Regions from separate parts of the Ectobacillus sp. OTK genome, predicted to be linked through region 3. Evidence: a T-box and tRNA genes for the amino acid it is inferred to sense, from the RefSeq annotation. Region 3 holds a T-box; the other regions hold tRNA genes.
The links. A T-box is a leader RNA that pairs with one kind of tRNA and senses whether it is charged. The one in region 3 lies ahead of pheS (phenylalanine--tRNA ligase subunit alpha), so its partner is inferred to be a tRNA-Phe.
Positions count from the first base shown of each region.

Region 1 (12,044 bases), 190 kb from region 3:
GCCGCCGCACAAGGTTAAATTTGAAAAAGCATCTCAAGAATACGAATACTTCCATGTAAATAACGGCATCACATTCGCAGCAAATCTTGGATCCATTTCTAAAAATCATCATATCACCACATACAAGTCATCGATTGAAGGCTGGTCATAAAAAGAGACTTACTAAGAAAAACGGACATGGCCTGCCCTGCTCCCGAAGAAAGACAGTTCCCTGCACAATAGGGCGCTTTTTGTCTCGGTCGGCAAAGGCCTTTCCCCGCAGCAAGCAGGTCATAGGAGCAGGCCGGCGCTCCAAAAAGTTATACTTTCTTATCTTGTAAAAAAAACAACCCGCGTAAATTGAGCGGGTTGTTTACACTGTCTGCATAAAGGAGTGATCAGTATGCAAAAATCTTTATCTACTTCCTAACAAAACAGGATTGATATGCCAAATATCAGAAGCATATTGAGAAATTGTACGGTCACTTGTAAAATAGCCAGATCGCGCTACATTCGAAATGCTCATTTCCAGCCAACGGTTCCGATTTTCATAGGTTTTTCCGACCATGTCCTGCACATCAACGTACGGAGCAAAATCACGAAGCACAAAATATTCGTCGTTTTGAACGATAAGAGAATCATAAATTGCCTCGAACTCATCTCCTCCATCTGGAAAAAACCCATTGATGAGCTGATCTACTACCTTTTTAATTCGTTTATCATGATGGTAGTAGTCACCAGAACGGTAGCCCCCGCTTTGATAATAATGAAGCACCTCTTCTGCTGTTAGGCCGAAAATGAAAATATTGTCCGCTCCTGCTTCTTCTTGAATTTCAATATTCGCTCCATCTAGCGTTCCAACTGTTACTGCTCCATTCATCATAAATTTCATATTGCCCGTGCCAGATGCTTCCTTGCTTGCCGTAGAAATTTGTTCGCTGACATCAGCGGCAGGGAAAATATCCTCAGCTAAGGAAACACGATAATTTTCTAGAAAGACAACCTTTAAACGTTCGCTCGTTTGCGGGTCGTTATTCACTTTCTCTGCTACCTCATTGATCAGCTTAATAATTTTCTTCGCATAATAGTAGCCAGGGGAAGCCTTTGCCCCGAAAATAAAGGTGCGAGGATACATAGTAAAGCCATGGTCTTCCTTCAGACGATTATATAGGTGCATAATATGAAGTACATTCAATAACTGCCGCTTATAAGCATGCAGGCGCTTTACCTGCACATCAAAAATCGAATTCGTATCAACCCGTACCCCCGTCTGCTCCTCAATACGCTTTGCCAGCAGCTCTTTCCGAAGCTGCTTGACACCGTGAAACTTCTCCCGAAATGCGGGATCGTGCTTATAATTCGCAAGAGCCTGCAGCTCCGCAGGCTTTCGAATCCATCCTGGACCAATCGTGTCGGTAATTAGACCCGCAAGCTGCGGATTTGCCTTCAGCAGCCAGCGCCGATGCGTAATCCCATTCGTTTTATTGTTAAACTTTTCGGGATAATACTCATGAAATAGCTGCATCTCCCGCTTTTTTAAAATATCTGTATGGATTTTTGCAACACCATTCACACTGTGGCTGCCCACAATCGCAAGGTGTGCCATTTTAACAAGGTCATGGGCTACAATTGCCATATCCTCAATACGTTTCCAATCATATGGGTACCGATCCCATAAGTCGCGGCAAAAGCGCTCATTAATTTCCTCAACAATCATATAGATGCGCGGCAGCAACGGTTGAAAAATCCGAATAGGCCATTTTTCAAGCGCTTCAGACAAGGTTGTATGATTGGTATACGAGACTGTATTTACTGTAATATTCCAAGCTTCCTCCCAGCCAAGCTTTTCCTCATCAAGCAAAATACGCATTAATTCAGGAATAGCTAAAACAGGATGGGTATCATTAATATGAATGGCAACCTTCTCATGCAAATTTCTCAATGTTCCATTTCGTTCGCGATGCAGCTTTACGATATTTTGCAGGCTTGCCGATACCAGAAAATATTGCTGCTTTAGACGTAATATTTTTCCTTCATCATGTGTATCGTCAGGATACAAAAACTCTGAGACTGCCTCGGTTTCCCGTTTATATACGAGTACGTTTTGATTGTTTGGAGGAAATGGAACAGGCTCCGCATTCCAAAGACGCAGTGTATTCACTGTTTCCGTATTATAGCCAACAACCGGAATGTCATATGGTACCGCCATAATGACCTCTGCCTTACGATGATGGAATTCTAGCTTTCCATCCATGTTGGATGTTTCCACATTTCCCCAAAAGCTGACTTCTACTGCTTGATCATGACGCCGTACTTCCCATACATTACCGTGGCGAAGCCATTGCTCTGGCAGCTCAACCTGATAACCGTTTACGATTTTTTGATCAAATAGACCATGCTTATAGCGAATCCCGCAGCCATGGCCCGGTAAATTAAGAGAAGCCAATGAATCAAGAAAACATGCCGCAAGCCTTCCAAGTCCACCGTTTCCAAGTCCAGCGTCCGCTTCATTTTCCTCTAGCTCATTAAGACTAATTCCTAACTCACGGAGCCCTTCCTCACACATTTTCCAAATGCCAAGGTTCATTAAATTGCTGCCTAATAAACGGCCAAGCAAAAACTCAATCGATAAATAGTACATTTGTTTATGATTTTCTGTACGATTTCTTTCATTAGTGGCAATCCAACGTGAACTAATATACTCCCGGACCATATGCCCTAACGTATTATATTGATCTCGCGGCGTGGAGTCTTTGAAGCTTTTCCCGTACATGGTTTCGAGCTTATCCAAAAAAGCTGCTTTAAAGCCTTCCTTACTTGAAAACATGCTCCTCACCTCTATATCACTAGTCGACTAAGCTTTCATACAGCTCCTTATATTGTCTTGCGGACTGTCCCCAGCTGTAATCCTCGCTCATCGCTCTCTTCACGAGTGTATTCCATACTTCTTTTTGGTGATAGTACGAAACAGCTCTAAGAATGGTATGCAGCATATCATGCGCATTGAAATTGGCAAAGCTGAATCCGTTTCCTTCTCCTGTGCTCTCATTATACGATTGCACGGTGTCGTTTAATCCTCCCGTCTCCCTTACAATCGGCAGTGTCCCATATTGCAAGGCAATAAGCTGTCCAAGACCGCACGGCTCAAACAAAGACGGCATTAAAAACAAATCAGCGCCAGCGTATACTTGATGTGCGAGCGATTCGCTAAATCCTATGTATACCTTTACCTTATCCGGATATTGAGCTGCCATTTCGTTAAAAAAGCTTTCATACTCCCAATCACCCGACCCGACGATGCATATCTGTACATCCTCCGCCGCCAACTCATGAAATACACGACGGACTAAATCAAGTCCCTTTTGCTTTGTAAGACGAGTGACCATAGAAATGATAGGTACATCCTCACGTTCCGGCAAGCCGAATCGGCGTTGCAGCGCACGCTTGTTCTCCTGCTTAAGCTCTAATGTCTCTTCGCTGTACGGTACCTCAATTTCTTGATCAGTACGCGGGTTATAAAATGCAGCATCGATTCCGTTTACGATACCAGCTAGCTTATCGCTATATCTTCGCAGGAGGCCATCTAGCTTCTCTCCAAAAAATGGATATTTAATTTCCTCTTTATAGGTCGGACTAACTGCCGTAATCACATCAGATGCAACAATGCCGCCCTTCATAAAGTTCATGTTCCCATAAAATTCAAGACGGTCATTTGTAAAATGCTCGTTTCCAAGACCGAGTAAATCATGCATTACACTATAAGGGAATATCCCCTGGAACTGTAGATTATGGATAGTAAATGCTGTTTTCATATGTGCATATGGTTCAATGCCCTTATATTGTTCTTTTAGCAAATAGTTAGCCATTGCTGTATGCCAGTCATGACAATGCAAAACATCCGGCACAAAGTCCAGATGTGGAATACTCTCCAAAACGGCTTTAGAAAAGAAAGAAAAACGTTCACCGTCATCATAATGACCGTACAAGGAATCCCTTTTAAAATAATATTCGTTATCTATTAAGTAATACGTAATGCCGTCAAGCTCTGTTTCGAAAATACCGCAATGCTGGTTACGCCATCCGAGCTGTACTGTAATTACTTTGCGCAGAGTGCTCGCTTCACGTAACCGCTCTGGGATAAGGCTATATTTCGGCAGCATTACCCGCACATCCATGCCGAGCTTTTTCAATTCCTTTGGGAGCGCACCTGCTACGTCGGCAAGACCTCCTGATTTAATAAATGGTACGCACTCAGATACTGCAAATAAAATGTTCACGAATTCATCAACGCTCCTTGTACTGTTCCTTTTTCAATTACATGCGGAACCCCTGCTGTCCCTGTTAAAATTGTTCCGTCTTCAATTTTAACATCTTTGTCGATGATTACGCCGTCTAGTACGCAATTCTCTCCGATTTGGCTTTTTTGCATAATGATGCTATTTCGTACAATAGATCCTTTTCCAACTTTTACAGCGCGGAAGATAATGCTGTTATGTGCATCCCCCTCAATAATGCTGCCATTGGCAACCATAGAGTTGCTTACTTTTGCTTCTCTGCCATACCTTGTTGGAGGCTCATCTTTTACTTTTGTAAATACAGGCGCTCCTGTCATAAATAACTGCTTCCACACTTCTGGCTTTAAAATTTCAATGCTGTGCTTGTAGTAGCTCTCCACTGAATCAATAATCGCAACATAGCCCTCATACTCATATTTATGTGAGCATAAAGTACTGCATTGCTCTTTAACAACATCAATCAAGCTATGGAATCCCTTGTCTTTATATTGATGAAACAGATTCAGCAGCAAGTCCTTTTCCATGATATATGTTTGCAAGGATTGTCCATCATGGCGTACTTCTGTAATGGCTGCCCCGACTTCAATATGGCGTCTTAAAATCGGCTTGAAGTTCATTGCAGTTACAATATGACAATTCGTAATCACGATATACTTTTGTCTGCTGCGCAGAAAATAGTCCATATTCCTAGCAAGCTGATTGAAGGAACCAAATTCTTCGTTATCACATTGGCTGTTTGGCGTAAATACGAACAGGCCATCTCGTTTGCGATCCAAATCCCACTGCTTACCGGATCCGAGGTGATCCATTAAGGAACGGTTTTTATGCCCAGTAAAAATCGCTACGCTATGAATATCGGAGTTGACCATATTCGATAGCATAAAATCGATTAAACGATATCGTCCTCCAAAAGGAAGGGCAGCTAGAGAGCGATGCTGCGTCAGTGCTTGTAAAGGTGAAAATTCATACGTTGCGTTAATAATTCCTAACATGGATTCGTTCATATTTGCCTAGTTCCCCCTTTAGATTTCATCAGCCACGAGAATAACATCCTCGCTATTTTTTAATGGACGAATAACAGCATTGTCCTCCACAACCATTCCAGGTGCAATGATGGCTCTTTCAATCGTTACATTTTTTCCAATATGTGCATCCGGCATAATAACGGAGTCCTTTATATTGCTCCCCTCTCCAATGGTCACACCCTGAAATAATACAGAATGCTGTATATCTCCCTCAATCACACAGCCTTCATTTACAAGTGACTCCTCTACAACTGCACTAGGCGCAATGTATTGCGGAGGCTGATTTGGATTAACAGAATAAATGCGCCAATCCCGGTCGTACAAGTTGAGGGTGGAGTCGCCCTTTAACAGATCCATATTCGCTTCCCACAAGCTTTTTACTGTTCCGACATCCTTCCAGTATCCCTCAAATGGATAAGCAACAATTTTCTTGTTCTCCTCAAGCAAAAGCGGGATAACGTCCTTTCCAAAGTCATTGCTTGATTCCGGATTTCGAGCATCCATCTCCAAAAATTCCTTTAGAATAGACCATTTAAAAATGTAAATCCCCATGGATGCAAGGTTGCTTTTTGGGAACTGCGGCTTTTCATCAAATTCCACAATCTCCATAGCTTCGTTTGTGTTCATAATGCCAAAGCGGCTTGCTTCTTCCCAAGGCACCTCAATAACGGAAATAGAGACATCCGCATCCTTTTCAATGTGATAATCAAGCATTTTGGAATAGTCCATTTTATAAATATGGTCCCCTGATAAAATTAAAACGTACTCAGGATCATATTGCTTAAGATAGTTCATGTTTTGATAAATAGCACTTGCTGTTCCTGTATACCACTTTACACCTGAGGATTCTGAATAAGGAGGAAGCACTGTAACTCCTCCATTATTCCTATCCAAATCCCAAGCGCTTCCAATTCCAATATAAGAGTTGAGCACAAGGGGCTGATATTGCGTGAGAACACCGACCGTTTCAATGCCTGAATTTGTACAGTTGCTTAACGTGAAATCAATAATGCGATATTTTCCTCCAAACGGTACAGCAGGTTTAGCTAGATATTTTGTAAGGGAGCTTAAACGACTACCCTTTCCTCCTGCCAATAGCATGGCTACGCACTTTTTTCTCTGTCCCATTACTTTTGTTCCCCTTCCTTGTTTTTGCTGGTCTTAGTATAGATATGCCAAAAGGCGGTATTGTTATTTCGATATGGGACGGCTGATTATGGTATGGCTCATGAATCGTTTTGATTCGTTTTCCATTTACCTGTCCAGAACCGCCGTATTGCGTTCCATCACTATTTAAAACCTCTGTATAAGAATTGAATGACGGCACTCCTACTCGATAGTTCTCATACACACGTTCTGTAAAGTTACAAATAACAACTAGCATGTCATCTTCTTTTTTCCCTTTGCGAATGAAGGAGAAAATGCTTTGCTCGCGATTATCCGCATCAATCCATTCAAAACCTTCATACGTATGATCAAGCTGCCAAAACGGTTTAGAATTTTTATATAGCACCATCAATTCTTTGAAATAATGATTCATAAGACGGTGCATCTCAAACTCATGAAGATTCCAATCTAAATCTTCTAAGTCCTTCCACTCGTCAAACTGCCCAAATTCCCCTCCCATGAAGAGAAGCTTCTTCCCAGGGTGTGTAATAAAGTAACCATATAGAAGGCGCAGCTGTGCAAATTTACGCCAATAATCTCCAGGCATTTTATTTAAGAGAGATTTTTTTCCATGTACCACTTCATCATGAGAAAGCGGCAAAATGAAGTTCTCTGAATAGGCATACAGCAAAGAAAACGTGATTTTATCATGAATATGCTTCCGATGCTCCGGCTCGCACTCCATGTACTTTAGCACGTCATTCATCCAGCCCATATTCCATTTATAATTGAAACCGAGACCTCCTTCATATGTTGGAGCTGTCACAAGAGGCCAATCGGTAGAGTCCTCTGCAATCATAAGCACATTTGAATCATACGCAAATACTGCCTCATGCAGTTTTTGTAAAAAGGAAACTGCTAATTCATTTTTTTGGAACTGTCCGTTCGCATTCCAATACAGCATGTTCGCAACAGCGTCGACCCGAAAGCCGTCTACATGATAATATTTCATCCAAAATAACGCATTGGAAATAAGAAAACTCTGAACCTCCGGCTTTCCTACATCAAAGTTTGCCGTTCCCCATATTGGGTTTTCCCTTACATGTATGTCTGTATATTCGTATGTCGGTTCTCCGTCAAACATATATAATCCATGTGCGTCCTTACAATAATGCCCAGGCACCCAATCTAAAATCACGCCGAGACCATGCTCATGACAACGGTCAATGAAATACATTAAATCCTCCGGCTTACCGTAACGGCTTGTCGGAGAATAGTAGCCGGTTCCTTGATAGCCCCACGAGCGATCATATGGATGCTCAACAAGCGGCATAATTTCAATATGTGTAAACTGATGCTCTAAAACATATGGAATGAGTTCCTCTGCCATCTCACGATACGAATAAAAGGACCCGTCCTCTTTTAGCTTCCACGAACCAAAATGAAGCTCATAAATAGCTAGTGGCTCTTCAAATACTTTCTTTCGCTTTTTAGCACGCATCCATTTTTCATCATTCCATTTATAATTCCCTAAAGTATGGACGATAGAAGCTGTATGCGGCCTTAGCTCAGAAAAAAATGCATAGGGATCTGCCTTCAGCAGCACTTGGTCATCCTTCGTTTGAATAGCGTACTTATACAGCTCTCCCTGACCAATATTCGGAATAAATAAGGACCAAATTCCTTCTGTGTTTAACTTCTCCATTACATGGCTTTCATTGCTCCATTCGTTAAACTCTCCGACGACACTCACACTTTTAGCATGTGGAGCCCAAACGGAGAAACGAGTACCCCTAATTCCATCCTCGGTTGTTGTATGCGCTCCGAAGGCTTGATAGCTTTCGTACAAACTCCCTTCATGGAACAGATGAACTTCATAATCTGTAGGATGGGTTGTAACCACGTGTTTCACCTCACAAGTATAAATAACATTTCTTAATAAAGTATTCTGTAAAAAAAGGAGAAATCCCTTGCAGATTTAGGGAAAATATATAGTTTCGTCCGCTAAAATCAGTCATTTTTCGTCAAACTAGGCGTCTGATATCATATTTTGGCGATGGTTGAATTGGAAGCGTTTTATACTAAAATAGTGTTATCTTTTTAATGAAACGAGTTAACTATAATGTAGCCTTTTTATCATTTGAGATATGTTTTTTAGGAGGAATTCTGACATTAATCATAAAATAATCATGTAAAGAAGCTGGAACAACTTGTAGATTACTTTGTAAAGAAAAATATTCATTCACAATTTGTTCACAAATACTCCAAAGGAATGAGACTAAATTATACATTTTGTGCAAAGATTGAGGAATATCTAGAGGTTCGTTAAAAACACAAGGCTCCGAACTCGCCTCTCGACATGACTTGAGGAAATCACACATTTTGAAGAAAATTTTTAAATGCCGGAAACGCTCTTCCCCCGTACGAAGGTGTTTCCACACATAGACCGAACACATCGCTTGGTTATAAAGCTGGAAAGAACAAGGGAGTTCCCAATTCAAGTCCTGAGGTACAGTGTGTGTATAGATCCGATTGGAAAAATAGCATGCTTTTATTCTCTCCATCAATTTTTTGGTTTATTTTGGTAACTATATTTTACTGAAAGAATGTTCGCCTGTCCATTAGAAGCTCTTCATTCACAAAAAATGCCAGGTGATTGTCTAACTGACACTCATTCCCACTTATCGCTGGCCGCGCCCGTAACAGTAGAGGTCTTCTGTCAGAAAATGATAAATAAAAGCATAAAAAAGAGTTAGCGATATATCGCTAACTCTTTTTTATGACCCGTACGGGATTCGAACCCGTGTTACCGCCGTGAAAGGGCGGTGTCTTAACCACTTGACCAACGGGCCTAAATGGCAGAGAAGAAGGGATTCGAACCCTCGCGCCGGTTACCCGACCTACTCCCTTAGCAGGGGAGCCCCTTGAGCCACTTGGGTACTTCTCTATTTGGCTCCGCAAGTAGGATTCGAACCTACGACCTATCGGTTAACAGCCGATTGCTCTACCGCTGAGCTATTGCGGAATAATTCAATTTTAAATAATTGAAACAATGGGCCTAAATGGACTCGAACCATCGACCTCACGCTTATCAGGCGTGCGCTCTAACCAGCTGAGCTATAGGCCCCTATTATGGAGCGGGTGATGGGAATCGAACCCACGCTATCAGCTTGGAAGGCTGAAGTTCTACCATTAAACTACACCCGCAAAATGTGAGCCATGAAGGACTCGAACCTTCGACCCTCTGATTAAAAGTCAGATGCTCTACCGACTGAGCTAATGGCTCATAACTGGTGCCGGCTAGAGGACTTGAACCCCCAACCTACTGATTACAAGTCAGTTGCTCTGCCAATTGAGCTAAGCCGGCGTAATATATTTTTATTACCAAATAAGAGTACTTGTCCTTCGTCCTCATTAAAAGTGGCTCGGGACGGAATCGAACCGCCGACACGAGGATTTTCAGTCCTCTGCTCTACCGACTGAGCTACCGAGCCAAATGGCGGTCCCGACGGGGATCGAACCCGCGATCTCCTGCGTGACAGGCAGGCATGTTAACCACTACACCACGGAACCATTTTGGTTGCGGGGACAGGATTTGAACCTGCGACCTTCGGGTTATGAGCCCGACGAGCTACCAGACTGCTCCACCCCGCGATGATAAAGTATTTACATAAATGGAGGAGGGTGTGGGATTTGAACCCACGGACGTGTTACCGTCTCCGGTTTTCAAGACCGGTGTATTAAGCCGCTCTACCAACCCTCCGTAAAGCATTAAATGGTGGACCTTGTAGGACTCGAACCTACGACCGGACGGTTATGAGCCGTCTGCTCTAACCAGCTGAGCTAAAGGTCCTTATAGTAGCGGCGGAGGGGATCGAACCCCCGACCTTACGGGTATGAACCGTACGCTCTAGCCAGCTGAGCTACACCGCCATGATATTAATATTAAAGTGGAGCCTAGCGGGATCGAACCGCTGACCTCCTGCGTGCAAAGCAGGCGCTCTCCCAGCTGAGCTAAGGCCCCATATCGGGAAGACAGGATTCGAACCTGCGACCCCCTGGTCCCAAACCAGGTGCTCTACCAAGCTGAGCCACTTCCCGTTCAAGCGCGCCCGAAAGGACTCGAACCCATAACCTTCTGATCCGTAGTCAGACGCTCTATCCAATTGAGCTACGGGCGCATGTTATTGAATATATATTGTATGAAACAGTGCCGAGGGCCGGGCTCGAACCGGCACGGTAGTCACCTACCGCAGGATTTTAAGTCCTGTGCGTCTGCCAATTCCGCCACCCCGGCATGAAAGCGGAAGACGGGATTCGAACCCGCGACCCCAACCTTGGCAAGGTTGTATTCTACCACTGAACTACTTCCGCATGACAAACACTGTAATCATATACAATTGTAAATGGTGCGGGTGAAGGGACTCGAACCCCCACGCCAAAGGCGCCAGATCCTAAGTCTGGTGCGTCTGCCAATTCCGCCACACCCGCAAGATATAATGGGGCGATTGATGGGAATCGAACCCACGAATGTTGGAGCCACAATCCAATGCGTTAACCACTTCGCCACAACCGCCATTATATGGTGCCGGCTAGAGGACTTGAACCCCCAACCTACTGATTACAAGTCAGTTGCTCTGCCAATTGAGCTAAGCCGGCATATTTATGGTGGAGGATGACGGGCTCGAACCGCCGACCCTCTGCTTGTAAGGCAGATGCTCTCCCAGCTGAGCTAATCCTCCACATTGCCTAGCGACGTCCTACTCTCACAGGGGGAAACCCCCAACTACCATCGGCGCTGAAGAGCTTAACTTCCGTGTTCGGTATGGGAACGGGTGTGTCCTCTTCGCCATCATCACTAGACCTATTTTCTTGACTCATATTAGAGACAATGATCATTATATCACGCTCTTTTATAAAGTCAACAGGAATTTTGATATTCCTTCAAAACTAGATAACACACTGCACTTTGTAATGTTTTTCTATCCAGCTCCAGTTCACAGCTCTCTTTGGTCAAATAACCTCATGCAACGAAGTCTATCGGCTTCTTTTGCCTGAGAACATTTGCCCTACGGAGCTAACCGCTCACGTCCGCTTTTAGTTTATGATTAAGCCCTCGATCGATTAGTATCTGTCAGCTGCACGTGTCGCCACGCTTACACCTCAGACCTATCAACCTGATCATCTTTCAGGGATCTTACTAGCTTGACGCTATGGGAAATCTCATCTTGAGGGGGGCTTCATGCTTAGATGCTTTCAGCACTTATCCCGTCCGCACATAGCTACCCAGCGATGCCCTTGGCAGAACAACTGGTACACCAGCGGTGCGTCCATCCCGGTCCTCTCGTACTAAGGACAGCTCCTCTCAAATTTCCTGCGCCCGCGACGGATAGGGACCGAACTGTCTCACGACGTTCTGAACCCAGCTCGCGTACCGCTTTAATGGGCGAACAGCCCAACCCTTGGGACCGACTACAGCCCCAGGATGCGATGAGCCGACATCGAGGTGCCAAACCTCCCCGTCGATGTGGACTCTTGGGGGAGATAAGCCTGTTATCCCCGGGGTAGCTTTTATCCGTTGAGCGATGGCCCTTCCATGCGGAACCACCGGATCACTAAGCCCGACTTTCGTCCCTGC
Region 1 covers NZ_AP048547.1:4,837,579-4,849,622, forward strand. Annotated here, with positions in the region: gene AC6HZ4_RS23955 (lipase family protein) at 1-151, shown strand, start outside; gene AC6HZ4_RS23960 (glycogen/starch/alpha-glucan phosphorylase) at 395-2,806, opposite strand; gene glgA (glycogen synthase GlgA) at 2,826-4,256, opposite strand; gene AC6HZ4_RS23970 (GlgC family sugar phosphate nucleotidyltransferase) at 4,253-5,278, opposite strand; gene AC6HZ4_RS23975 (glucose-1-phosphate adenylyltransferase) at 5,297-6,427, opposite strand; gene glgB (1,4-alpha-glucan branching protein GlgB) at 6,375-8,309, opposite strand; tRNA gene AC6HZ4_RS23985 (tRNA-Glu) at 9,187-9,258, opposite strand; tRNA gene AC6HZ4_RS23990 (tRNA-Ser) at 9,263-9,353, opposite strand; tRNA gene AC6HZ4_RS23995 (tRNA-Asn) at 9,357-9,431, opposite strand; tRNA gene AC6HZ4_RS24000 (tRNA-Ile) at 9,460-9,533, opposite strand; tRNA gene AC6HZ4_RS24005 (tRNA-Gly) at 9,540-9,613, opposite strand; tRNA gene AC6HZ4_RS24010 (tRNA-Lys) at 9,620-9,692, opposite strand; tRNA gene AC6HZ4_RS24015 (tRNA-Thr) at 9,698-9,773, opposite strand; tRNA gene AC6HZ4_RS24020 (tRNA-Phe) at 9,828-9,900, opposite strand; tRNA gene AC6HZ4_RS24025 (tRNA-Asp) at 9,904-9,979, opposite strand; tRNA gene AC6HZ4_RS24030 (tRNA-Met) at 9,984-10,060, opposite strand; tRNA gene AC6HZ4_RS24035 (tRNA-Ser) at 10,082-10,169, opposite strand; tRNA gene AC6HZ4_RS24040 (tRNA-Ile) at 10,183-10,259, opposite strand; tRNA gene AC6HZ4_RS24045 (tRNA-Met) at 10,266-10,339, opposite strand; tRNA gene AC6HZ4_RS24050 (tRNA-Ala) at 10,358-10,430, opposite strand; tRNA gene AC6HZ4_RS24055 (tRNA-Pro) at 10,434-10,507, opposite strand; tRNA gene AC6HZ4_RS24060 (tRNA-Arg) at 10,514-10,587, opposite strand; tRNA gene AC6HZ4_RS24065 (tRNA-Leu) at 10,618-10,703, opposite strand; tRNA gene AC6HZ4_RS24070 (tRNA-Gly) at 10,709-10,780, opposite strand; tRNA gene AC6HZ4_RS24075 (tRNA-Leu) at 10,814-10,897, opposite strand; tRNA gene AC6HZ4_RS24080 (tRNA-His) at 10,907-10,982, opposite strand; tRNA gene AC6HZ4_RS24085 (tRNA-Thr) at 10,990-11,065, opposite strand; tRNA gene AC6HZ4_RS24090 (tRNA-Val) at 11,073-11,148, opposite strand; rRNA gene rrf (5S ribosomal RNA) at 11,154-11,269, opposite strand; rRNA gene AC6HZ4_RS24100 (23S ribosomal RNA) at 11,511-12,044, opposite strand, start outside.
Region 1: it has a tRNA-Phe gene. The T-box ahead of pheS (phenylalanine--tRNA ligase subunit alpha) is inferred to sense a tRNA for this amino acid. The anticodon was not compared.

Region 2 (6,238 bases), 1.9 Mb from region 3:
TGGAAGGTTAAGAGGAGAGGTTAGCTCCAGGCGAAGCTTTGAATCGAAGCCCCAGTAAACGGCGGCCGTAACTATAACGGTCCTAAGGTAGCGAAATTCCTTGTCGGGTAAGTTCCGACCCGCACGAAAGGTGTAACGACTTGGGCACTGTCTCAACCAGAGACTCGGTGAAATTATAGTACCTGTGAAGATGCAGGTTACCCGCGACAGGACGGAAAGACCCCGTGGAGCTTTACTGTAGCCTGATATTGAATTTTGGTACAGCTTGTACAGAATAGGCGGGAGCCTGGGAAGCCGGAGCGCCAGCTTCGGTGGAGGCGCCTGTGGGATACCGCTCTGGCTGTATTGAAGTTCTAACCCGCGCCCCTTATCGGGGCGGGAGACAGTGTCAGGTGGGCAGTTTGACTGGGGCGGTCGCCTCCTAAAGTGTAACGGAGGCGCCCAAAGGTTCCCTCAGAATGGTTGGAAATCATTCGAAGAGTGTAAAGGCATAAGGGAGCTTGACTGCGAGACCTACAAGTCGAGCAGGGACGAAAGTCGGGCTTAGTGATCCGGTGGTTCCGCATGGAAGGGCCATCGCTCAACGGATAAAAGCTACCCCGGGGATAACAGGCTTATCTCCCCCAAGAGTCCACATCGACGGGGAGGTTTGGCACCTCGATGTCGGCTCATCGCATCCTGGGGCTGTAGTCGGTCCCAAGGGTTGGGCTGTTCGCCCATTAAAGCGGTACGCGAGCTGGGTTCAGAACGTCGTGAGACAGTTCGGTCCCTATCCGTCGCGGGCGCAGGAAATTTGAGAGGAGCTGTCCTTAGTACGAGAGGACCGGGATGGACGCACCGCTGGTGTACCAGTTGTTCTGCCAAGGGCATCGCTGGGTAGCTATGTGCGGACGGGATAAGTGCTGAAAGCATCTAAGCATGAAGCCCCCCTCAAGATGAGATTTCCCATAGCGTCAAGCTAGTAAGATCCCTGAAAGATGATCAGGTTGATAGGTCTGAGGTGTAAGCGTGGCGACACGTGCAGCTGACAGATACTAATCGATCGAGGGCTTAATCATAAACTAAAAGCGGACGTGAGCGGTTAGCTCCGTAGGGCAAATGTTCTCAGGCAAAAGAAGCCGATAGACTTCGTTGCATGAGGTTATTTGACCAGAGAGAGCTGCGAACTGGAGCTGGATATAAAAACATTACAAAGCGCAGCGTGTTATCTAGTTTTGAAGGAATAGCAAAATTCCTGTTGACTTTATAAAAGAGCATGATATAATGATCATTGTCTCTAATATGAGTCAAGCAAATAGGTCTAGTGATGATGGCGAAGAGGCCACACCCGTTCCCATACCGAACACGGAAGTTAAGCTCTTCAGCGCCGATGGTAGTTGGGGGTTTCCCCCTGTGAGAGTAGGACGTCGCTAGGCGATGTGGAGGATTAGCTCAGCTGGGAGAGCATCTGCCTTACAAGCAGAGGGTCGGCGGTTCGAGCCCGTCATCCTCCACCATATAATTGGAGGGGTAGCGAAGTGGCTAAACGCGGCGGACTGTAAATCCGCTCCCTCGGGGTTCGGCGGTTCGAATCCGTCCCCCTCCACCATTATTTCGTGTATAAAATTTGGAATATTGTGAAAAAATAGTAGGAGATATCGTTTGATTTATCTTTGCTTTATGCAGATCATTCTAGTGAAGCAAAATTGGAACAAGCGAGCATCTAAGAAATATCGGATTGTTTACCTTTACTTCTACGAAGTAATTCGAAGAGGTAAGGCTTGAAGTAAAAGAAAACAATCTTGCGGTGAGGATTCACGTAGTGAATTCAAAGATGTATAACATGAAGTTAAATCAATGGGCTATAGCCAAGCGGTAAGGCAACGGACTTTGACTCCGTCATTCGTTGGTTCGAATCCAGCTAGCCCAGCCATTATGAGCCATTAGCTCAGTCGGTAGAGCATCTGACTTTTAATCAGAGGGTCGAAGGTTCGAGTCCTTCATGGCTCACATTTGCGGGTGTGGCGGAATTGGCAGACGCACCAGACTTAGGATCTGGCGCCTTTGGCGTGGGGGTTCGAGTCCCTTCACCCGCACCATTTACAATTGTATAGGATTGCAGTGTTTGTCATGCGGAAGTAGTTCAGTGGTAGAATACAACCTTGCCAAGGTTGGGGTCGCGGGTTCGAATCCCGTCTTCCGCTTTCATGCCGGGGTGGCGGAATTGGCAGACGCACAGGACTTAAAATCCTGCGGTAGGTGACTACCGTGCCGGTTCGAGCCCGGCCCTCGGCACTGCTTCATACAAAATATGTTCAACATATGCGCCCGTAGCTCAATTGGATAGAGCGTCTGACTACGGATCAGAAGGTTATGGGTTCGAGTCCTTTCGGGCGCGCTTTATGGGGCCTTAGCTCAGCTGGGAGAGCGCCTGCTTTGCACGCAGGAGGTCAGCGGTTCGATCCCGCTAGGCTCCACTTTTATGGAGGGTTGGTAGAGCGGCTTAATACACCGGTCTTGAAAACCGGAGACGGTAACACGTCCGTGGGTTCAAATCCCACACCCTCCTCCATTTTATATTTAGTATATTATCGTCGCGGGGTGGAGCAGTCTGGTAGCTCGTCGGGCTCATAACCCGAAGGTCGCAGGTTCAAATCCTGTCCCCGCAACCAAAATGGTTCCGTGGTGTAGTGGTTAACATGCCTGCCTGTCACGCAGGAGATCGCGGGTTCGATCCCCGTCGGGACCGCCATTTGGCTCGGTAGCTCAGTCGGTAGAGCAGAGGACTGAAAATCCTCGTGTCGGCGGTTCGATTCCGTCCCGAGCCACCATTTGTTAAACTTTCTGGTTATAAAAAATATATTACGCCGGCTTAGCTCAATTGGCAGAGCAACTGACTTGTAATCAGTAGGTTGGGGGTTCAAGTCCTCTAGCCGGCATACCTTTAGGGGTATAGTTTAAAGGTAGAACTGAGGTCTCCAAAACCTCCAGTGTGGGTTCGATTCCTACTGCCCCTGCCAAAGAGGGCCTATAGCTCAGCTGGTTAGAGCGCACGCCTGATAAGCGTGAGGTCGATGGTTCGAGTCCATTTAGGCCCATTGTTTCAATTATTTAAATTGAATTATTCCGCAATAGCTCAGCGGTAGAGCAATCGGCTGTTAACCGATAGGTCGTAGGTTCGAATCCTACTTGCGGAGCCATATGGCCCGTTGGTCAAGTGGTTAAGACACCGCCCTTTCACGGCGGTAACACGGGTTCGAATCCCGTACGGGTCATTAAAAAAGAGTCAGCAATATTTGCTGGCTCTTTTTTTGTTCATATAAAGAATAAATAATTTAAGGAACTGATATTTTATCGATTCTTTTTATATAGAAAAAGGGAAATAGAGTAAAAAAAAGAATATTATATAAGATTTTCTCTAAAGGGAGACATATAATGGAACTAATATGGACAAAGACGTGGACCGCTAAATCGGAGGTTTAAGAAGATGAAGAGGGAGAACTTAGGAAATTTAAAACAGTGAATTATAAGTGAGGCAAATGGATAATTTATTTCAATCCTATTACTAAATAGAGCTTTTCCAATCTCATAAAGGAGTGTGGGCATGATGCAGGATACAGTCACTCAGCAGCAGTCAAAACAAAGAAGATGGGTTCGATTTCTTGTTATATTTACCGTTTCTATTTTACTACTCCTTACAGTTGCCTATACAGGTGGGACATTATATGTAAAAAGAAGTTTGCCCGTTATTAAGGGGGAAATTTCCTTAAGAGGATTGCAGGACTTGGTAACGGTCACGAGAGACCAAAATGGAGTACCGCATATTGAAGCAAAAAATCTGCATGATTTATATGTGTCTCAAGGGTACGTAACAGCACAGGATAGATTATTTCAAATGGATTTAAGTCGTCGGCAGGCATCTGGCGAGTTGAGTGAAGTAATCGGTGAACAAACAATAGAACAAGATCGATTTTTTCTGACGCTTGGTTTACGAAGAGCAGCCGAAGCGTCCTATAATGTATATTCGAATGAAGCTAAACAGGTGTTAAAGTGGTATGCGGAAGGTGTGAATTTATACATAAATGAGGCACGAAAAGCAAATAAGTGGCCGATTGAATTTACATTTCTTGGTTATGAGCCAAAGCCATGGACACCAGTAGACTCTTTAACAATTGGAAAGTATATGGCTTTTGATTTAGGGGGACAGTGGAAGGGGCAAGCATTTCGTCAATATTTATTAAATACGGTGTCAGAGGAAAAGGCGCTTGATTTGTTCCCGGCTTATCCGAAGGACGCAGCTGAGATTATAGCTGCAGTAAAGCAAACACATTTAGATCTATCAAAGCTTTTTACAGAGGAAGTAGTTCCGCATGAACTAAATGGCAGCAGCAATTGGGTTGTAAGCGGAAGTAAGACAAAGTCTGGAAAGCCTATTTTAGCCAATAATTTGTCTGTGCCTCTTACTACACCGTCTACTTGGTATGAAACGCATTTGCAGTCTCCTGAGGTAAATGTAAGCGGAGAGGTATTGGCAGGTATACCAGGTATTGTTGTCGGTCATAATGAATTTGTTGCATGGGGGATTACCAATGTCGGTTCTGATGTGCAGGATTTATATATAGAAAAGCGAAATCCAAATAATCCGTATGAATTTTTACATAACGATACATGGGAGAAGGCTCAGGTCATTACAGATGCTATTCGTGTGAAGGACAAACCGGCAGTGGATGCTAAGACTGTCATTACAAGACATGGACCGATTATTTCTGGGCTTGAGAATAAAGAAGAAATTGCACTGGCTCTCAAATGGACAGCATCTGAGCCGTCTGCAGAGCTTGAAGCGATTATTCGTATGAATAGGGCAAGGGATTGGAACTCATTTAAGGAGGCACTTACATATTTTCATGCACCGGCACAAAATTTTGTGTTTGCTGCAAAGGATGGAACAATTGCATATCGGGCAAATGGAAAAATCCCGATTCGGAAAAAAGGGGACAGTCTTCTTCCAGTACCTGGATGGAATGATGAATATGAATGGACTGGTTATATTCCTTGGGAAGAGCTTCCAACAGTTGTAAATCCGCAAGAAGGATTTATTACAACTACCAGCAATCAGATAAAAGATCGTTCTTATCCGTATCATATAAGTAATACATGGACACAGACATATCAAGCTTCTCGTATTCAAGAGGTACTACAGCAAAAAAACACGTTTACAGTTGAGGATATGGAAAAGCTGCAGATGGATCAAATGAATCTCAAGGCACGCGAATTTGTTCCTCTTTTTCTGCAGCATATAAAAGAGGAGGAGCTAACGAAGCAAGAGAAGGAAGCGATTTCTCTCTTAAAGAAGTGGGACTTTACGGATGATCGAAGCTTAGGGGCACCGCTCCTGTTTCATACATGGATGCAGGAGATTGGAAATGTCTTATTTGAAAAGGATATTTCAGAGGATATGCAGAGATTGTTTGAAGAAAAGGAACAAGTTATTGATGAACTGCTTCGAAAAGCGCAAAATGGCCAGCCTGGACCGTGGATACAAGAACAAGGTGGTCTGGATAAGGTACTAAAAAAATCCCTAACAAGGGCGGTACAGAGCATTGAGAAGACGCAAGGGCCAAGTGTCAGAGACTGGCAATGGGGTGGCTTTCACCGTCTTGTCTTTACGCATCCATTGTCTCACATAAGACCTTTTAATTATTTGTTTAACCTGGAAACGCCTATTCCGATTGGAGGAAGCAGTGTTACGGTGCAGTCATCGGGCTCGAATGCTGAAGGTTTTGCTGATCGTGGAGCATCTTCACATTTTGTGATAGATCTAAATGATGTAACAACAGGCCATCATATCGTTGCTCCTGGGCAGTCAGGCCATACTCAGAGCGAGTGGTACCATGATCAAATGAAGGATTGGGTGATCGGGACGTATCATACAACATCGCTCACTGAGAAATCTGGGAGTATCCTCCGTCTTCTTCCTGCTCAATAAATAAATGAAAGCAGTGAATTTGGTTATAATAGTAGTTGCAAGGAGGGATTGCAATGACAACAGTAAGAGACCTAATGAGTACAGATATTTCATACTGCACTCCAGTGGATAATGTGTATGAGGCAGCTGTAAAAATGAAGCAAGAGGACGTTGGGATTATCCCAATTGTAGAAAACAATCGCTTAGTTGGGGTTGTTACCGACCGTGACCTTGTAATTCGCGGTATTGCGGATAAAAATCCTGGCTCTAACAAGATTACAGAAGTAATGACAA
Region 2 covers NZ_AP048547.1:1,017,906-1,024,143, forward strand. Annotated here, with positions in the region: rRNA gene AC6HZ4_RS05000 (23S ribosomal RNA) at 1-1,058, shown strand, start outside; rRNA gene rrf (5S ribosomal RNA) at 1,300-1,415, shown strand; tRNA gene AC6HZ4_RS05010 (tRNA-Val) at 1,421-1,496, shown strand; tRNA gene AC6HZ4_RS05015 (tRNA-Tyr) at 1,504-1,588, shown strand; tRNA gene AC6HZ4_RS05020 (tRNA-Gln) at 1,838-1,912, shown strand; tRNA gene AC6HZ4_RS05025 (tRNA-Lys) at 1,917-1,989, shown strand; tRNA gene AC6HZ4_RS05030 (tRNA-Leu) at 1,995-2,078, shown strand; tRNA gene AC6HZ4_RS05035 (tRNA-Gly) at 2,112-2,183, shown strand; tRNA gene AC6HZ4_RS05040 (tRNA-Leu) at 2,189-2,274, shown strand; tRNA gene AC6HZ4_RS05045 (tRNA-Arg) at 2,304-2,377, shown strand; tRNA gene AC6HZ4_RS05050 (tRNA-Ala) at 2,384-2,456, shown strand; tRNA gene AC6HZ4_RS05055 (tRNA-Ser) at 2,464-2,551, shown strand; tRNA gene AC6HZ4_RS05060 (tRNA-Met) at 2,575-2,651, shown strand; tRNA gene AC6HZ4_RS05065 (tRNA-Asp) at 2,656-2,731, shown strand; tRNA gene AC6HZ4_RS05070 (tRNA-Phe) at 2,735-2,810, shown strand; tRNA gene AC6HZ4_RS05075 (tRNA-Thr) at 2,846-2,918, shown strand; tRNA gene AC6HZ4_RS05080 (tRNA-Trp) at 2,926-2,999, shown strand; tRNA gene AC6HZ4_RS05085 (tRNA-Ile) at 3,004-3,077, shown strand; tRNA gene AC6HZ4_RS05090 (tRNA-Asn) at 3,105-3,179, shown strand; tRNA gene AC6HZ4_RS05095 (tRNA-Glu) at 3,183-3,254, shown strand; gene AC6HZ4_RS05100 (penicillin acylase family protein) at 3,587-5,965, shown strand; gene AC6HZ4_RS05105 (CBS domain-containing protein) at 6,019-6,238, shown strand, end outside.
Region 2: it has a tRNA-Phe gene. The T-box ahead of pheS (phenylalanine--tRNA ligase subunit alpha) is inferred to sense a tRNA for this amino acid. The anticodon was not compared.

Region 3 (12,044 bases):
CCTCACGAATATACTGAATCTGTTGAATTAAATGATCTCTTGCAGCATCTATATCCTTTCCTTGCTCGATCTCACGATAGATGAGAATAAGCTCCTGCAGCAGCGTATCATGAATATCCCGCGACAGCCGTTCTCTTTCTTTCTCAGAAACCGTAAATAGCATCTTCGACAGCAATAAGGAGGAAGTCCCCCGTTCATCACGTGTACGTTCAAACTCCCGTAATATCTCCTGAACATGTACAAAGCTTTGCAATAAAACATTTGTCTGCAGCGCAATAGTATGTAACCAAACAAGGTCATCATGATTAAAGCGAATCTGATCTTTTTTATAGCCTATGAACATACAAGTATATAGCTCTGGAGTTTCACCTACCAATAGAAAATACCCGCTTTTCCCGCGAGTTACCGTCCCCACGACCATTTGTTCATGAATAAGCTTTTCTCTTAGAAAAGCTAAATCCATTTGGCAGTCATCCTCTGACAGGCAAAAACGTTGCTGAGTCTTCAAAAACTCTAATTTAAAAACCTGCTTCACAAATAACACCTTTTTAATCTCATTAATCAAACTATCTATAATGCTATCCGCATTTGTACTGCTCATCCCTGCTTTGGAAAATCGTAATAAGCTGGCCTCATACCTTGCTTTATTAAACAATAGCCTGCTTTCAATTCCTACATCCGCTTCTTCCTTTATAAACAAAAGAACCGCCATAATCGCCCAGCATAGAATATAGATTCTCAAATAGGAAATCCATTCAAAAGAGGCTGGGTGCAGAAAGTAAAATCCCAGCATAAGTGCCAAAGCAGGAAAGCATGAGAGTAACACATAATAGAACATTCTCCTTAACGCATAATCTATATCATGCAATTCCTTATTCATCAAAATATACAAGGCGGCAAACGGCAAAATAGCTAAAAAGCAGGATGTATATTCAGCAGAGACAATTACAGTTCCTATCAAAATCTTAGGAAGCGCATATAATAAGCAAAATGGAAGAAACGCAAAGAGGATTGTATAGAAAACCAGCTTTAACTTAGCATGATTAAGCACACGCTTATAGTTTCGGCAATTCTTATAAATAAGCGCAGCCACAGCTGTACACATAAGCAAAAATAGGAATAAATAGATTCCCCCTGAAATGTGAAAAAAGTAAACAAGCACATAGCTAATCGCAGAAAACAATATAGCACATATATACAAGATAAAGAGAATGATTCTAGGAAATAGCAGAATAGAATGCTCACGATATACTTGATACATAAAATGACTAACTAAAACAGGACACATCATCAGAGATAGTCCCATTATATACAGACCAACCTGATCAAATCTGGCGGAAATCCCGCTGCTGACATAACAAATGCTTACAGTTAAAAGAAAGACAGAAAGAAGAAGAATACTCTCTGTCTCTTTAAATCTTTGATACACGTACAAAACGATAACTAAAGTAAGCGCAAACAACACAAGCGGAAAAAAGGAATAAAACAGATATGCGATAGGGGCTCCTTCATAATTAATAAAAAATGAGCCGTATGTTTCCCTTCTTTCTATAAGCAAAGCGCGTATTTTCTCCACCTTGCTATGCGTACGTACCGCATTCACCCGATCATCCTGAATGACAACATGGTCCCCTGCTCGAATACCATGTATATAAGCCCAGCCGTTCGGATATACATCTGTAACGGTATAATGATGTTCCCTTATTTGATAAACCTTCATTCCAACTAAAGGATAGGTGCTAATAATATACGCAAAATAAACAGCGATACATGCAATTAAAAGTATAGGAATTATGTACAACGCGGGCTTTCTCATAAATTTTCAAAAGGGATTATGCCCAGAGGTATAATTTCTCTTGATTTCCTTCAAAGGATTTCAAAATAGCTTTCTGCTCCTCCGCTGATACACCTAGCAAATTAGAATGGCCATTTTTCACACTTTCTAAAGCTTCTAGATTCTCCGTTAAATATAAAACCATTTCTTGCATAATTGCACACTCCTCATCTATATTTTTTTATATTTTTTTTAAAAAGACTTCTTTTAAGGCCTGTTTGCTTCTTTCATCCACCTGTAAACCATCAATTGCAGCGATAGCCTGATTTTGATGAAGCTCCTTTACAGCATTTGCATACACAAGCGCCCCAGAGGATTTCACAATATGTACAAGCTCATCTTCTCTTCGCAACAATTCCTCAAAGGAAATCGTTCCGGCAAAATAATCGCGAACAAGCTTTCCCTTTTCTGCCTTTGGATGCAGCAAATATAAAATAGGTAACGTTCGTTTTTTCTTTCTCCAGTCATTTTTCCCTTTTATATTGACAGCATCTCTCATGTCATTGGCAATTTGTGCAGCCACTCCCATATCGCTTGCGTACGCAGCAATACAACCGGGCACATCATCTGTTGCAAGCGAGGTACCAATTAAGCTGGCTAGCGCAAGCAAGGAACCTGACTTCTTGCGGCACATGGCCAAGTATTGTTCTTCATCCATAATGGCATTTTTGATATCTAAGTATTGTCCTTCTATGGAGCTGTGAAGGCATTGATGCATGCAGCGGGCAGCTGCGTTCTGATTTCGGAAGGATAAGGCTGTGATGCGATTCATAGAGGAATTCAAAAATAGTAAAGCAATATTTAAGGCTTGTGCCTTCTCAATTTTCATCCAAGGAGCTGTTGAAGCAAGATCTTCATCCTGCAAATCATCTATGATATCAAGCGACAAAATAAACTGTTCCACTGCATCAGCGATATGCTGGATATCAGAAGATGTTCCTCCAAAGGCCTGGTAATGCTGCAAGGTTACCAAGCCAAATGGCAGGCCTTGCTTCGCCTTATAAGCAAAACAGTCTTCATATAGCTGTTGCAGCTGCTTGTCTTGAATGAAATACTCTCTCGTAGCAATCATTTCTTTCTACATTCCACCTTTCCAAAACCTTATATAAAACTAAATTACCACATATAACGATTTTATACCAATACTTTTATCTTATTTTTATAGGGTGCTAGAGCAGTTATTTTTCCTAATGCCTCTTCTGCTGCCATCATTTCTATCATACTCCTTGGATTATCACATACACTCTCCAGTAACGCTAGTGCGTTATAGGTCAGATAAGAGGAATCAATCAATGAAATAGACCAAGCTGCCCAAAAACGACCGACCCTATTCCCTGAATCCAGCGCTTCGATTAGGTATGGTACACTCTTTCTCCCAATCCTTGCTAGTGCTAAAGCACTCGCCATTCTTGTTTGCTCCTTTGCGTCAAACAGCAAAGGGACGATTACAGGTATGGCATCTGAAAATACTTCACCTAACTTATCCACCATCCTTACCGCCAGCATTTTTATAGAATTATGCTCGTCTTGCAAGGCCTCTACGATGAATTGAGTAGCTTGTTCCTTTTGCAAGCTTTGAACTGCCTTCCATGTCTCCGGAATGCTGGAACTTTCGAATTGCAGCATTTGAAAATCCACCGGAGCCTTACCCATTCACACAATCACCTCATTTCACCTGTCTTTGTTCATGGCATATCTCAGCAGGGGGTAACAACTCTCCAATGAAATAGCGGGCAGCTAAGGATCTTTCAATTGGATTGTCTCTATATTAACAGAAATACAATTGCGGTTTTCCGCAAATTTATCTTCGGAAAACCGCAATTTTTTTAAATTTCCAAAATCAGACCATAAGAACAAAAGCAGCATCACATTGCATTTTCTTATGCCTCTAAAACAGTCATAATATTTTGAATACATAAACTTTTACTATGGTATATAATAACAGTAATCATCATAGGAAGATCATGTATGCTTTTTAATGGAGGGAGACGATCTATGGAACATGTAAAAGGAAAGGTAGTCATTATTTCCGGTGCGGGAAGCGGTTTAGGGAAGGAAACAGCTCTGGCCTTCGCAAAGGCTGGGGCGAATCTTGTGATTTGCGGTCGTAATTATGCCAAGCTCGAACGAGTGGAGAGCCTAATTACAAGTCAGTATAATGCCACAGTGCTGCCAATCCGCGCAGATGTATCATCCGAGTCCGATGTAAAAATGCTTGTACAGGCTGCATTTGCTAAGTTTCAAAGAATTGATGTGTTAATTAATAATGCAGCTGTGTTCCAGCAATATCATCTTGTTGATAGTTCTCTAGATTCATGGGAGTACCAATTCCATAATAATGCTACGAGTGTGTTTCTAATGATGAGGGAATGTATTCCGATTATGCGAAGTCAAAAATCCGGCCATATTATCAATATTACGTCAGGGTTGGTACGAGAAGGTGCGGCAGGCTTTGGCGCATATGCTGCAAGTAAAGCAGCAATTGAAGCATTAACGTATTCTGCTCAGGATGAGGAGCATAAAAACGGGATTCACGTGCATGTCTTTAATCCAGGTGTGATGAAAACGAATTTAGCTAATATAGGTGATGATCCTGCAAATGTTGCGCCATACGTTGTTGCACTAGCGGAGATCCATTCCAGCGGTGAAAAGCGCGTCATTCAATTAGAGGATTTTCAACTAGCAAGGGATTAATCCGTCTTCGTATAAAGAAAACTCGCCGACTGGCGAGCCCTGCCCTTGGGCGAAGACAGAGGCGTAGTTGCACTTATACTTTGTTCCTAAAATTTCTCGCTACGTCGAATTGTCTTCCAGCTAGAAATTTATACTTTCTTAAAGTGTAAAGAAAACTCGCCGATTGGCGGGCCTTTAGGTGACGGCAGAGGCGTAGTTGCACTTAAACTTTATTCTTAAAATTTCCCACTATATGAAGTTAGCTTCCAGTTGGAAGTTTATCCTCTCTTAAAGTATAAAAAACAAGGACAATGCATCCGCATTGTCCCTGTCTATTTATTTCCTATTACTTACGTAGCTCCGCATCAAACGTTTCCTCCACAGCCTGTAACACACGGCTATGTGCTTCTGTTACTTCTTCATCCGTTAGCGTACGCTCTGGATTATAGTAACGAAGCGAGAATGCTAACGATTTTTTGCCTGCTTCCATTTTTTCACCTTGGTATAGGTCAAATAAAGCAGCTTCTTTTAACAGCTCGCCGCCGGCTTCCACAATCGTGCGTTGTACATCACCAGCAAGGACATCCGCTTTCACAACAAGCGCCATATCACGTGTCATAGATGGGAAACGCGGAATGCTTTCATAGCTTACCTCAGCAACATCAGCACCAAACAATGCCTCAAGAGATAATTCAAAGACATAGGTTTCCTTCACGTCTAATTGCTTTTGCATTTCTGGATGCACTTGGCCGATATAGCCGATTTCCCGGCCATCTAACAAGATGCTGGCTGTGCGTCCTGGGTGCAGATCAGCACGTTGAGTCGCTGCATATGAAATCTTCTCTGTTACACCAAGCACATCGAATAATCCTTCAAGCACGCCCTTCATGACATAGAAATCAACTGCCTTTTTCTCACCCTGCCATGGGTGATTCAGTACAAGTCCAGTCATGACACCTGCAAGGTGCTGTTCTTCTTTTGGCTGCTCGTCTTGTCCTGCTGGCAAGAAAACAGAGCTGATTTCATAAAGTGCTACGTTTTCGATTTTGCGCGCGTTGTTATAGGAAACTGCTTCCAGCAAATGCGGTACTAAGCTTAAACGAAGCTGGCTGCGCTCTTCGCTCATTGGAAGTGCAAGACGAATCGGCTCAAGGGACGTTTCCTTCAGCGCATATTGCTTCGCTTTTTCCGCACTTGTTAAGGAATACGTAATTGCTTCGTATAGCCCCGCTCCCTCTAAATAACGGCGCGTTTTACGGCGCTTCGCCTGCTTTTCAGAAAGCTTGCCGCGCGTTGTTTCCGCAACTGGAAGCGTAGCTGGAATATGGTCGTAACCGTATAAACGACCTACTTCCTCTACTAGATCTTCTTCGATTGTAATATCAGGTCTTCTTGTTGGCACTTCTACTTGGAATGTTCCTTCTGCTTGTGAGAATGGGAACTTTAAGTTTGTGAAAATCGCAGCTACCTCTTCAGCTGTAATCGCCGTTCCTAACACACTGTTAATTTTCTCAACAGAGATCGAAACAGTGCTTTGCTCTAGCTTCAGGTTATTAACCTCTACGACACCTTCTAACACTTCGCCGCCTGCATACTGTGCCATTAACGCAGCCGCGCGTTGTGCTGCTTCAAATGTACGCTGTGGATCAATGCCCTTTTCATAGCGCGCGCTTGCTTCGCTGCGAAGGCCTAAATCTTTGGACGCCTTGCGAATTGCAGTACCTGTGAAGTAAGCAGATTCGATTAAAACATTCACTGTGTTTTCATCTACCTCTGAATTTGCACCGCCCATTACGCCGGCAATCGCAACGCCTTTCGATCCATTTGTGATTAACAAATGATCGCCTTTTAATGTGCGCTCTGTGCCATCAAGTGTTTCTACCTTCTCGCCTTCTTCTGCAAGACGAACAACGATTTCCTTGGAGCCAAGCTTATCATAGTCAAATGCATGAAGCGGCTGGCCATATTCCATGAGAATGTAGTTTGTAATATCCACTACGTTGTTCAGAGGACGAACGCCGGCTGCCATTAAGCGTGTTTGCATCCAAATTGGTGATGGACCAATTTTTACGTTTTTCACAACCTTCGCAATATACAGCGGGTTTTGCTCTGGCGCATCTACACGAATGGAAATATAGTCAGATGCTTTTTCATTTGTTTCTTGCAGTTCAATGCTTGGCATCTTCACTTCCTTGCCAAGGATTGCCGCTACTTCATACGCTACACCAAGCATGTTTAAGCAGTCCGCACGGTTTGGTGTCAAGCCAAGCTCTAGCACTTGATCATCCAAGTTTAGCTGCTCAATCGCATCCTCCCCAACCTCTGCATCCGCAGGGAATACGAAAATGCCTTCTGAATATTCCTTTGGTACAAGCTTTCCTTCAATGCCAAGCTCTTGCAGGGAGCAAATCATTCCTTGCGATACTTCGCCGCGAAGCTTCGCCTTTTTAATTTTAAGGCCGCCCGGTAAACGCGCGCCAACCTTTGCGACCGCTACCTTTTGCCCTTGTGCTACGTTTTTCGCGCCGCAAATAATTTGCACTGGCTCGTCTTCCCCAACATCTACAAGACACTTGCTTAATTTATCCGCTTCTGGATGCTTTTCGCGTTCCATCACATAGCCAACGACAACATTTGTTACGCCTTTATTTAAAAGCTCTACGCCTTCTACTTCGATGCCGGCCTTTGTAATTTTATCAGCTAATTGCTCTGCCGTTAAACCGTCAATATCTACATATTGCTGTAACCATTTATAAGATACGAACATGTTTGTGCCCTCCCCTTTTACGCTCGTTTAAACTGCTGTAAGAATCGTACATCATTTGTATAGAAATGGCGAATGTCGTCTACGCCATATTTCAACATTGCAATACGCTCAGGTCCCATACCGAAAGCAAAGCCCTGATATTCTGTCGGATCATATCCTGACATACGCAGAACATTCGGATGAACCATACCTGCTCCCAAAATTTCAATCCAGCCAGTTCCTTTACAAGTGCGACATCCTTTTCCACCGCACATCATACAGGAAATATCCATCTCAACAGACGGCTCTGTGAACGGGAAAAAGCTTGGGCGCAGACGGATTTCGCGCTCTTCGCCAAATAATTTCTTCGCAAATGCTTGCAATGTACCTTTTAAATCGCTCATACGAATATTTTTATCGATCACAAGACCTTCAATTTGTGTGAATTGATGCGAATGTGTCGCATCATCGTCATCGCGTCGGTATACCTTACCAGGACAAATAATCTTAATTGGTCCTTTTCCGCCGTGCTTTTCCATTGTTCGCACCTGTACTGGAGATGTTTGCGTACGCAGCAAAATCTCTTCTGTAATATAGAAGGAATCCTGCATATCGCGCGCCGGATGACCCTTTGGCAAATTTAACGCTTCAAAGTTGTAGTAGTCGCGTTCCACTTCTGGACCTTCAGCAATTTCATAGCCCATACCAATAAATAGGTCTTCAATTTCTTCGATAACAGCTGTAAGCGGGTGGTGTGAACCAACGCTTACTGGACGCCCTGGCAATGTTACGTCAATTGTTTCAGACTCTAATTGCTTCGCGATTGCTGCTTGCTCAAGCTGCGCCACTTTTTCGTCTAGACGATTTTGAATCGCTTCGCGCACATCATTCACAAGCGCTCCCATACGGGGACGCTCTTCTGCGGATAATTTGCCCATGCCGCGCAAAACCTCCGTAATCGGTCCTTTCTTTCCTAAGTACGCCACGCGCACATCATTTAACTCCTTCAACTCAGATGCCGCTTCAATTTTTTCAAGCGCTTCCTGCTGCAGCTCTTTCAAACGTGCTTCCATGAAAAAAACCTCCTATATATTATATTAAGTGAAAATTTTACAAATAAAAAAGCCCCATCCCTGTGAAGGGACGAGGCTTATTCGTCTCGCGGTACCACCCTAATTGGCAGAAATATATCTGCCCGCTTCATTTCGATAACGGCATCATGCCGGAACGCCTTTACATGCATGTGCATGGTCCCGGCGCCAACTCCAGAGGTGAATTCACATAATCTCTACCATAAAAATGCTTCCAGTCTTAGGCATTTTCTCCCTGTATGGCGAACAATTAGCTACTCTTCTCTATCATCATTTTTGGTTATATGTACTTTAAGTTTCATAACAATTTATTCAAGACTTAATTATAATTGTCTTTTTTCTAATTATCAACCTTGCTTTGTAAATAATATGCCAAAATTCCTGTCGCAACAGATACATTCAATGACTCAGCCTGTCCATAAATCGGAATGTATAGGTTTTGGTCGCACTTCTCCAGCAATTCCTGACGTACACCGCTTCCTTCATTGCCAACGATAAGCGCGAATCTTCCCGGCGCTTTAACCTCCGTATATGGCACTGCATGCTGCAAAGCTGTTCCATAGATTGGGATGTCATGCTGCTGCAGCTCTTCAATCCATTGGTCCAGGCTCCCTTTTACAATCGGCAAATGAAACACGGATCCCTGCGTCGAGCGAAGCACCTTGCTGTTATACACATCGACGCAGCCTTCTCCAATTATCACCGCATCAATGCCAGCCGCATCAGCTGTACGAATGATCGTCCCTAAATTGCCAGGGTCTTGAATTCCATCAAGCAACAAAAACTTCCCATTTTCAAGCTGCACGCTGCTTTCTAATTTCTCACATACCGCAAACACCCCCTGCGGCGTCTCTGTTTCACTTATCGCCTTGCTAATAGCGTCCGTTACAACAAATACATCTGCATTATCCACGCTCCAATTTGAAGGCAAATCTGTATGCTCACTTAGAATAATCTGTTGCACGACATTCGCCTTCAACGCTTCTTCCACGAGATGAAAGCCTTCCACAATAAAGGTCCCTGTTTTATCGCGCTCTTTTTTTGTTTGCAGCTTTTTCCACTGCTTAATGCGCGGATTTTGTAATGAATCAATTCTGTTCATGGATGATATCCCTCACTTCCCTATACATTATAAACCATTTTGCATATTTCTAATAAAACAACAAACAATAATTACAGTGCTTTTTTACATTACATAAAAGAGGTGTGCAGAATGAATTTTAATTTACGCGGTGCAGTACTTGCAAACATTTCCGGGAACTCACAAGAACAGCTGGAGGAAACAATTGTTGATGCGATTCAAAGCGGTGAGGAAAAAATGCTGCCGGGTCTTGGTGTATTATTTGAAGTGATTTGGAATCATTCAAATGAGCAGGAGAAACATCAAATGCTGTCCACACTGGAGAATGGTGTGAAAGACGGAAACCATTAAAAGAGATTATATAAGAAATGGGTGGTGTAAAGATAACTTTACACCACCCATTTTTTTCTATATACTTACAAGTAAAGATATCTTTACATTACAGGTGAGAAAATGGCTGTGAACAATCGGATTAAGGAATTGCGGCTACAACATGGCATTACCCAAACGCAAATGGCAAAGGAGCTTGAGGTGACGAGACAAACCATTGTTGCAATTGAAAACCATCATTATAATCCAAGTTTGGAGCTTTCCTTAAAGCTGGCTCGCTACTTTAAGATGAGTGTAGAAAGTATATTTGAACTTGTGGAATAGAGAATGAGAGAAAGGGATGAAGATAATATGTTCAAGAAAAGAGCAGATGAGATGGAACAGCATCATGCAAACTATGCAGCAAGAAACGCATTCTTTTTATATAGTGCATCTTTGCTTTTATGGTCTCTATATGATGGGATTACAACGCAAAATTTAGGACTGCCTTTTCTCATCATGTGCGCAGGGACGTTTGTCTTCTTTCTTACGCTATATATACAGAAGCGCAAAATTCAGAAGTTAATTAAAAAAGAAGTGTAAGCAAAACCTATGCAAAAGGCGAACCATCTTCAGAAAAATGGTTCGCCTTTTCTCTATTATGCTCTTCTTATTTTTTGGCTGCCTGCCGCTTACCAGAATGTAAGAAAAATGACAAAACAAGTGCAACTCCCGATAAAACAGTTGCTACCCAGAATGCATCATTAATTCCATTAATGGTTGATAGCTTCATGACCTGCCCATACAGCAGTGTCGTTTCAAGTGTTGCTCCCGCCTGCGGCGAAACATGCGCAAGCGCAGCTGCACTTTGCCCTGCCTGTGTAAAGCTCGTGCTCATCACTGGGTCAGTTGCAGTCACCGCATTTGCATAATCAGCCGCATGGAAGGTTGATTGCCGCGTCATAACCGTAACGAGGATCGCTGTTCCAATTGCGCCTGCTACTGACCGCAGTGTATTTTGCGAAGCAGTGCCATGTGAAATTTTATTCATCGGCAGCGCGTTCATCCCTGCAGTCATAATTGGCATCATAATAAACGCCATCCCAAAGGAGCGCAGGATGTAAATGCTCATAATGTGCGCATATGACGTATCAAGCGAAAGATGCGTATACTCGTATGTTCCGTACGTCATGAGAATCATACCGAAAATAGCTAACGGCCGAATGCCGTATTTATCAAATAGCTTTCCAGCAAACGGTCCCATAAGCCCCATAATCAGTGATCCAGGAAGAAGCAATAAGCCTGACTCAATCGGTGTGAAGCCGCGAATGTTTTGCAGGTAAACTGGAAGCAGCAGCATTCCGCCAAACAAAGCCATCGTGATAATCATATTAATAAACAAAGTGAAGGAAAAAGCCGGAATTGTAAAGATTGTTAAATCAAGGAGTTTCGCTTCAGCCTTCAATTCCCAACGTACGAAGAATATGAGCCCGATCACCCCGATTATGAACATTATCATAACCTCTGCACTATCCCAGCCTTTATTGCCAGCTTCACTAAAACCATACAATAAGCTGCCAAGGCCGATAGTTGAGGAAATCGCACCAACCAAATCAAACTTCGGTTTTGATAACGGCTGCACAAGCGTAAACAAACGAAGTCCAAGTAAAAGGATAATAGTTCCAATCACAAACATCCCGTAAAACATAAGGTTCCACGTATAATTTTCAACGAGCCAGCCCGCAATCGTAGGTCCAATCGCCGGAGCCAAAATCATCGCGACACCGAGCAGCCCCATTGCCGCCCCGCGCTTGGCCGGCGGAAAGAGCGTCATAAAAATATTCATCCCAACCGGCATTAAAATACCGGCACCTACTGCTTGAATGACACGCCCTGCCATCATAATTGGGAAGTTGACTGCTATCGCACAGATGATCGAACCAACTGTAAAGAACATCATAGCGGCCAAAAATAGCTTTCGGTACGTAAAGGTCTGAATTAAATATGCGCTAATTGGAACCAAAATCCCGTTCACAAGCATAAAGCCTGTAGATAGCCATTGGCCGGTCGCTGTGGAAATATTAAATTCATTCATTAATGCCGGCAGCGCGATATTGATAACTGTTTGATTTAAAATAGAGACGAACATTCCAAGCACAAGCACGGTCAAAACAGCACCTATACTAAAAGCAGGAGCTTCCGGTGTCTGTTTCGATGCTGCTTCTGGCTTTCGTGCTGCTTGCTCGGGCGTTGGGACAGAAATCTCTTCTTCAACCGCTGTTGCTGCGGCCTGCAGAACCTCCCCTGAAG
Region 3 covers NZ_AP048547.1:4,649,999-4,662,042, forward strand. Annotated here, with positions in the region: gene AC6HZ4_RS23045 (sensor histidine kinase) at 1-1,801, opposite strand, end outside; gene comX (competence pheromone ComX) at 1,833-1,988, opposite strand; gene AC6HZ4_RS23055 (polyprenyl synthetase family protein) at 2,016-2,906, opposite strand; gene AC6HZ4_RS23060 (HEAT repeat domain-containing protein) at 2,969-3,487, opposite strand; gene AC6HZ4_RS23065 (SDR family NAD(P)-dependent oxidoreductase) at 3,830-4,528, shown strand; gene pheT (phenylalanine--tRNA ligase subunit beta) at 4,854-7,274, opposite strand; gene pheS (phenylalanine--tRNA ligase subunit alpha) at 7,292-8,326, opposite strand; T-box leader at 8,390-8,624, opposite strand; gene AC6HZ4_RS23080 (TrmH family RNA methyltransferase) at 8,685-9,446, opposite strand; gene sspI (small acid-soluble spore protein SspI) at 9,558-9,776, shown strand; gene AC6HZ4_RS23090 (helix-turn-helix transcriptional regulator) at 9,879-10,079, shown strand; gene AC6HZ4_RS23095 (hypothetical protein) at 10,107-10,337, shown strand; gene AC6HZ4_RS23100 (DHA2 family efflux MFS transporter permease subunit) at 10,405-12,044, opposite strand, start outside.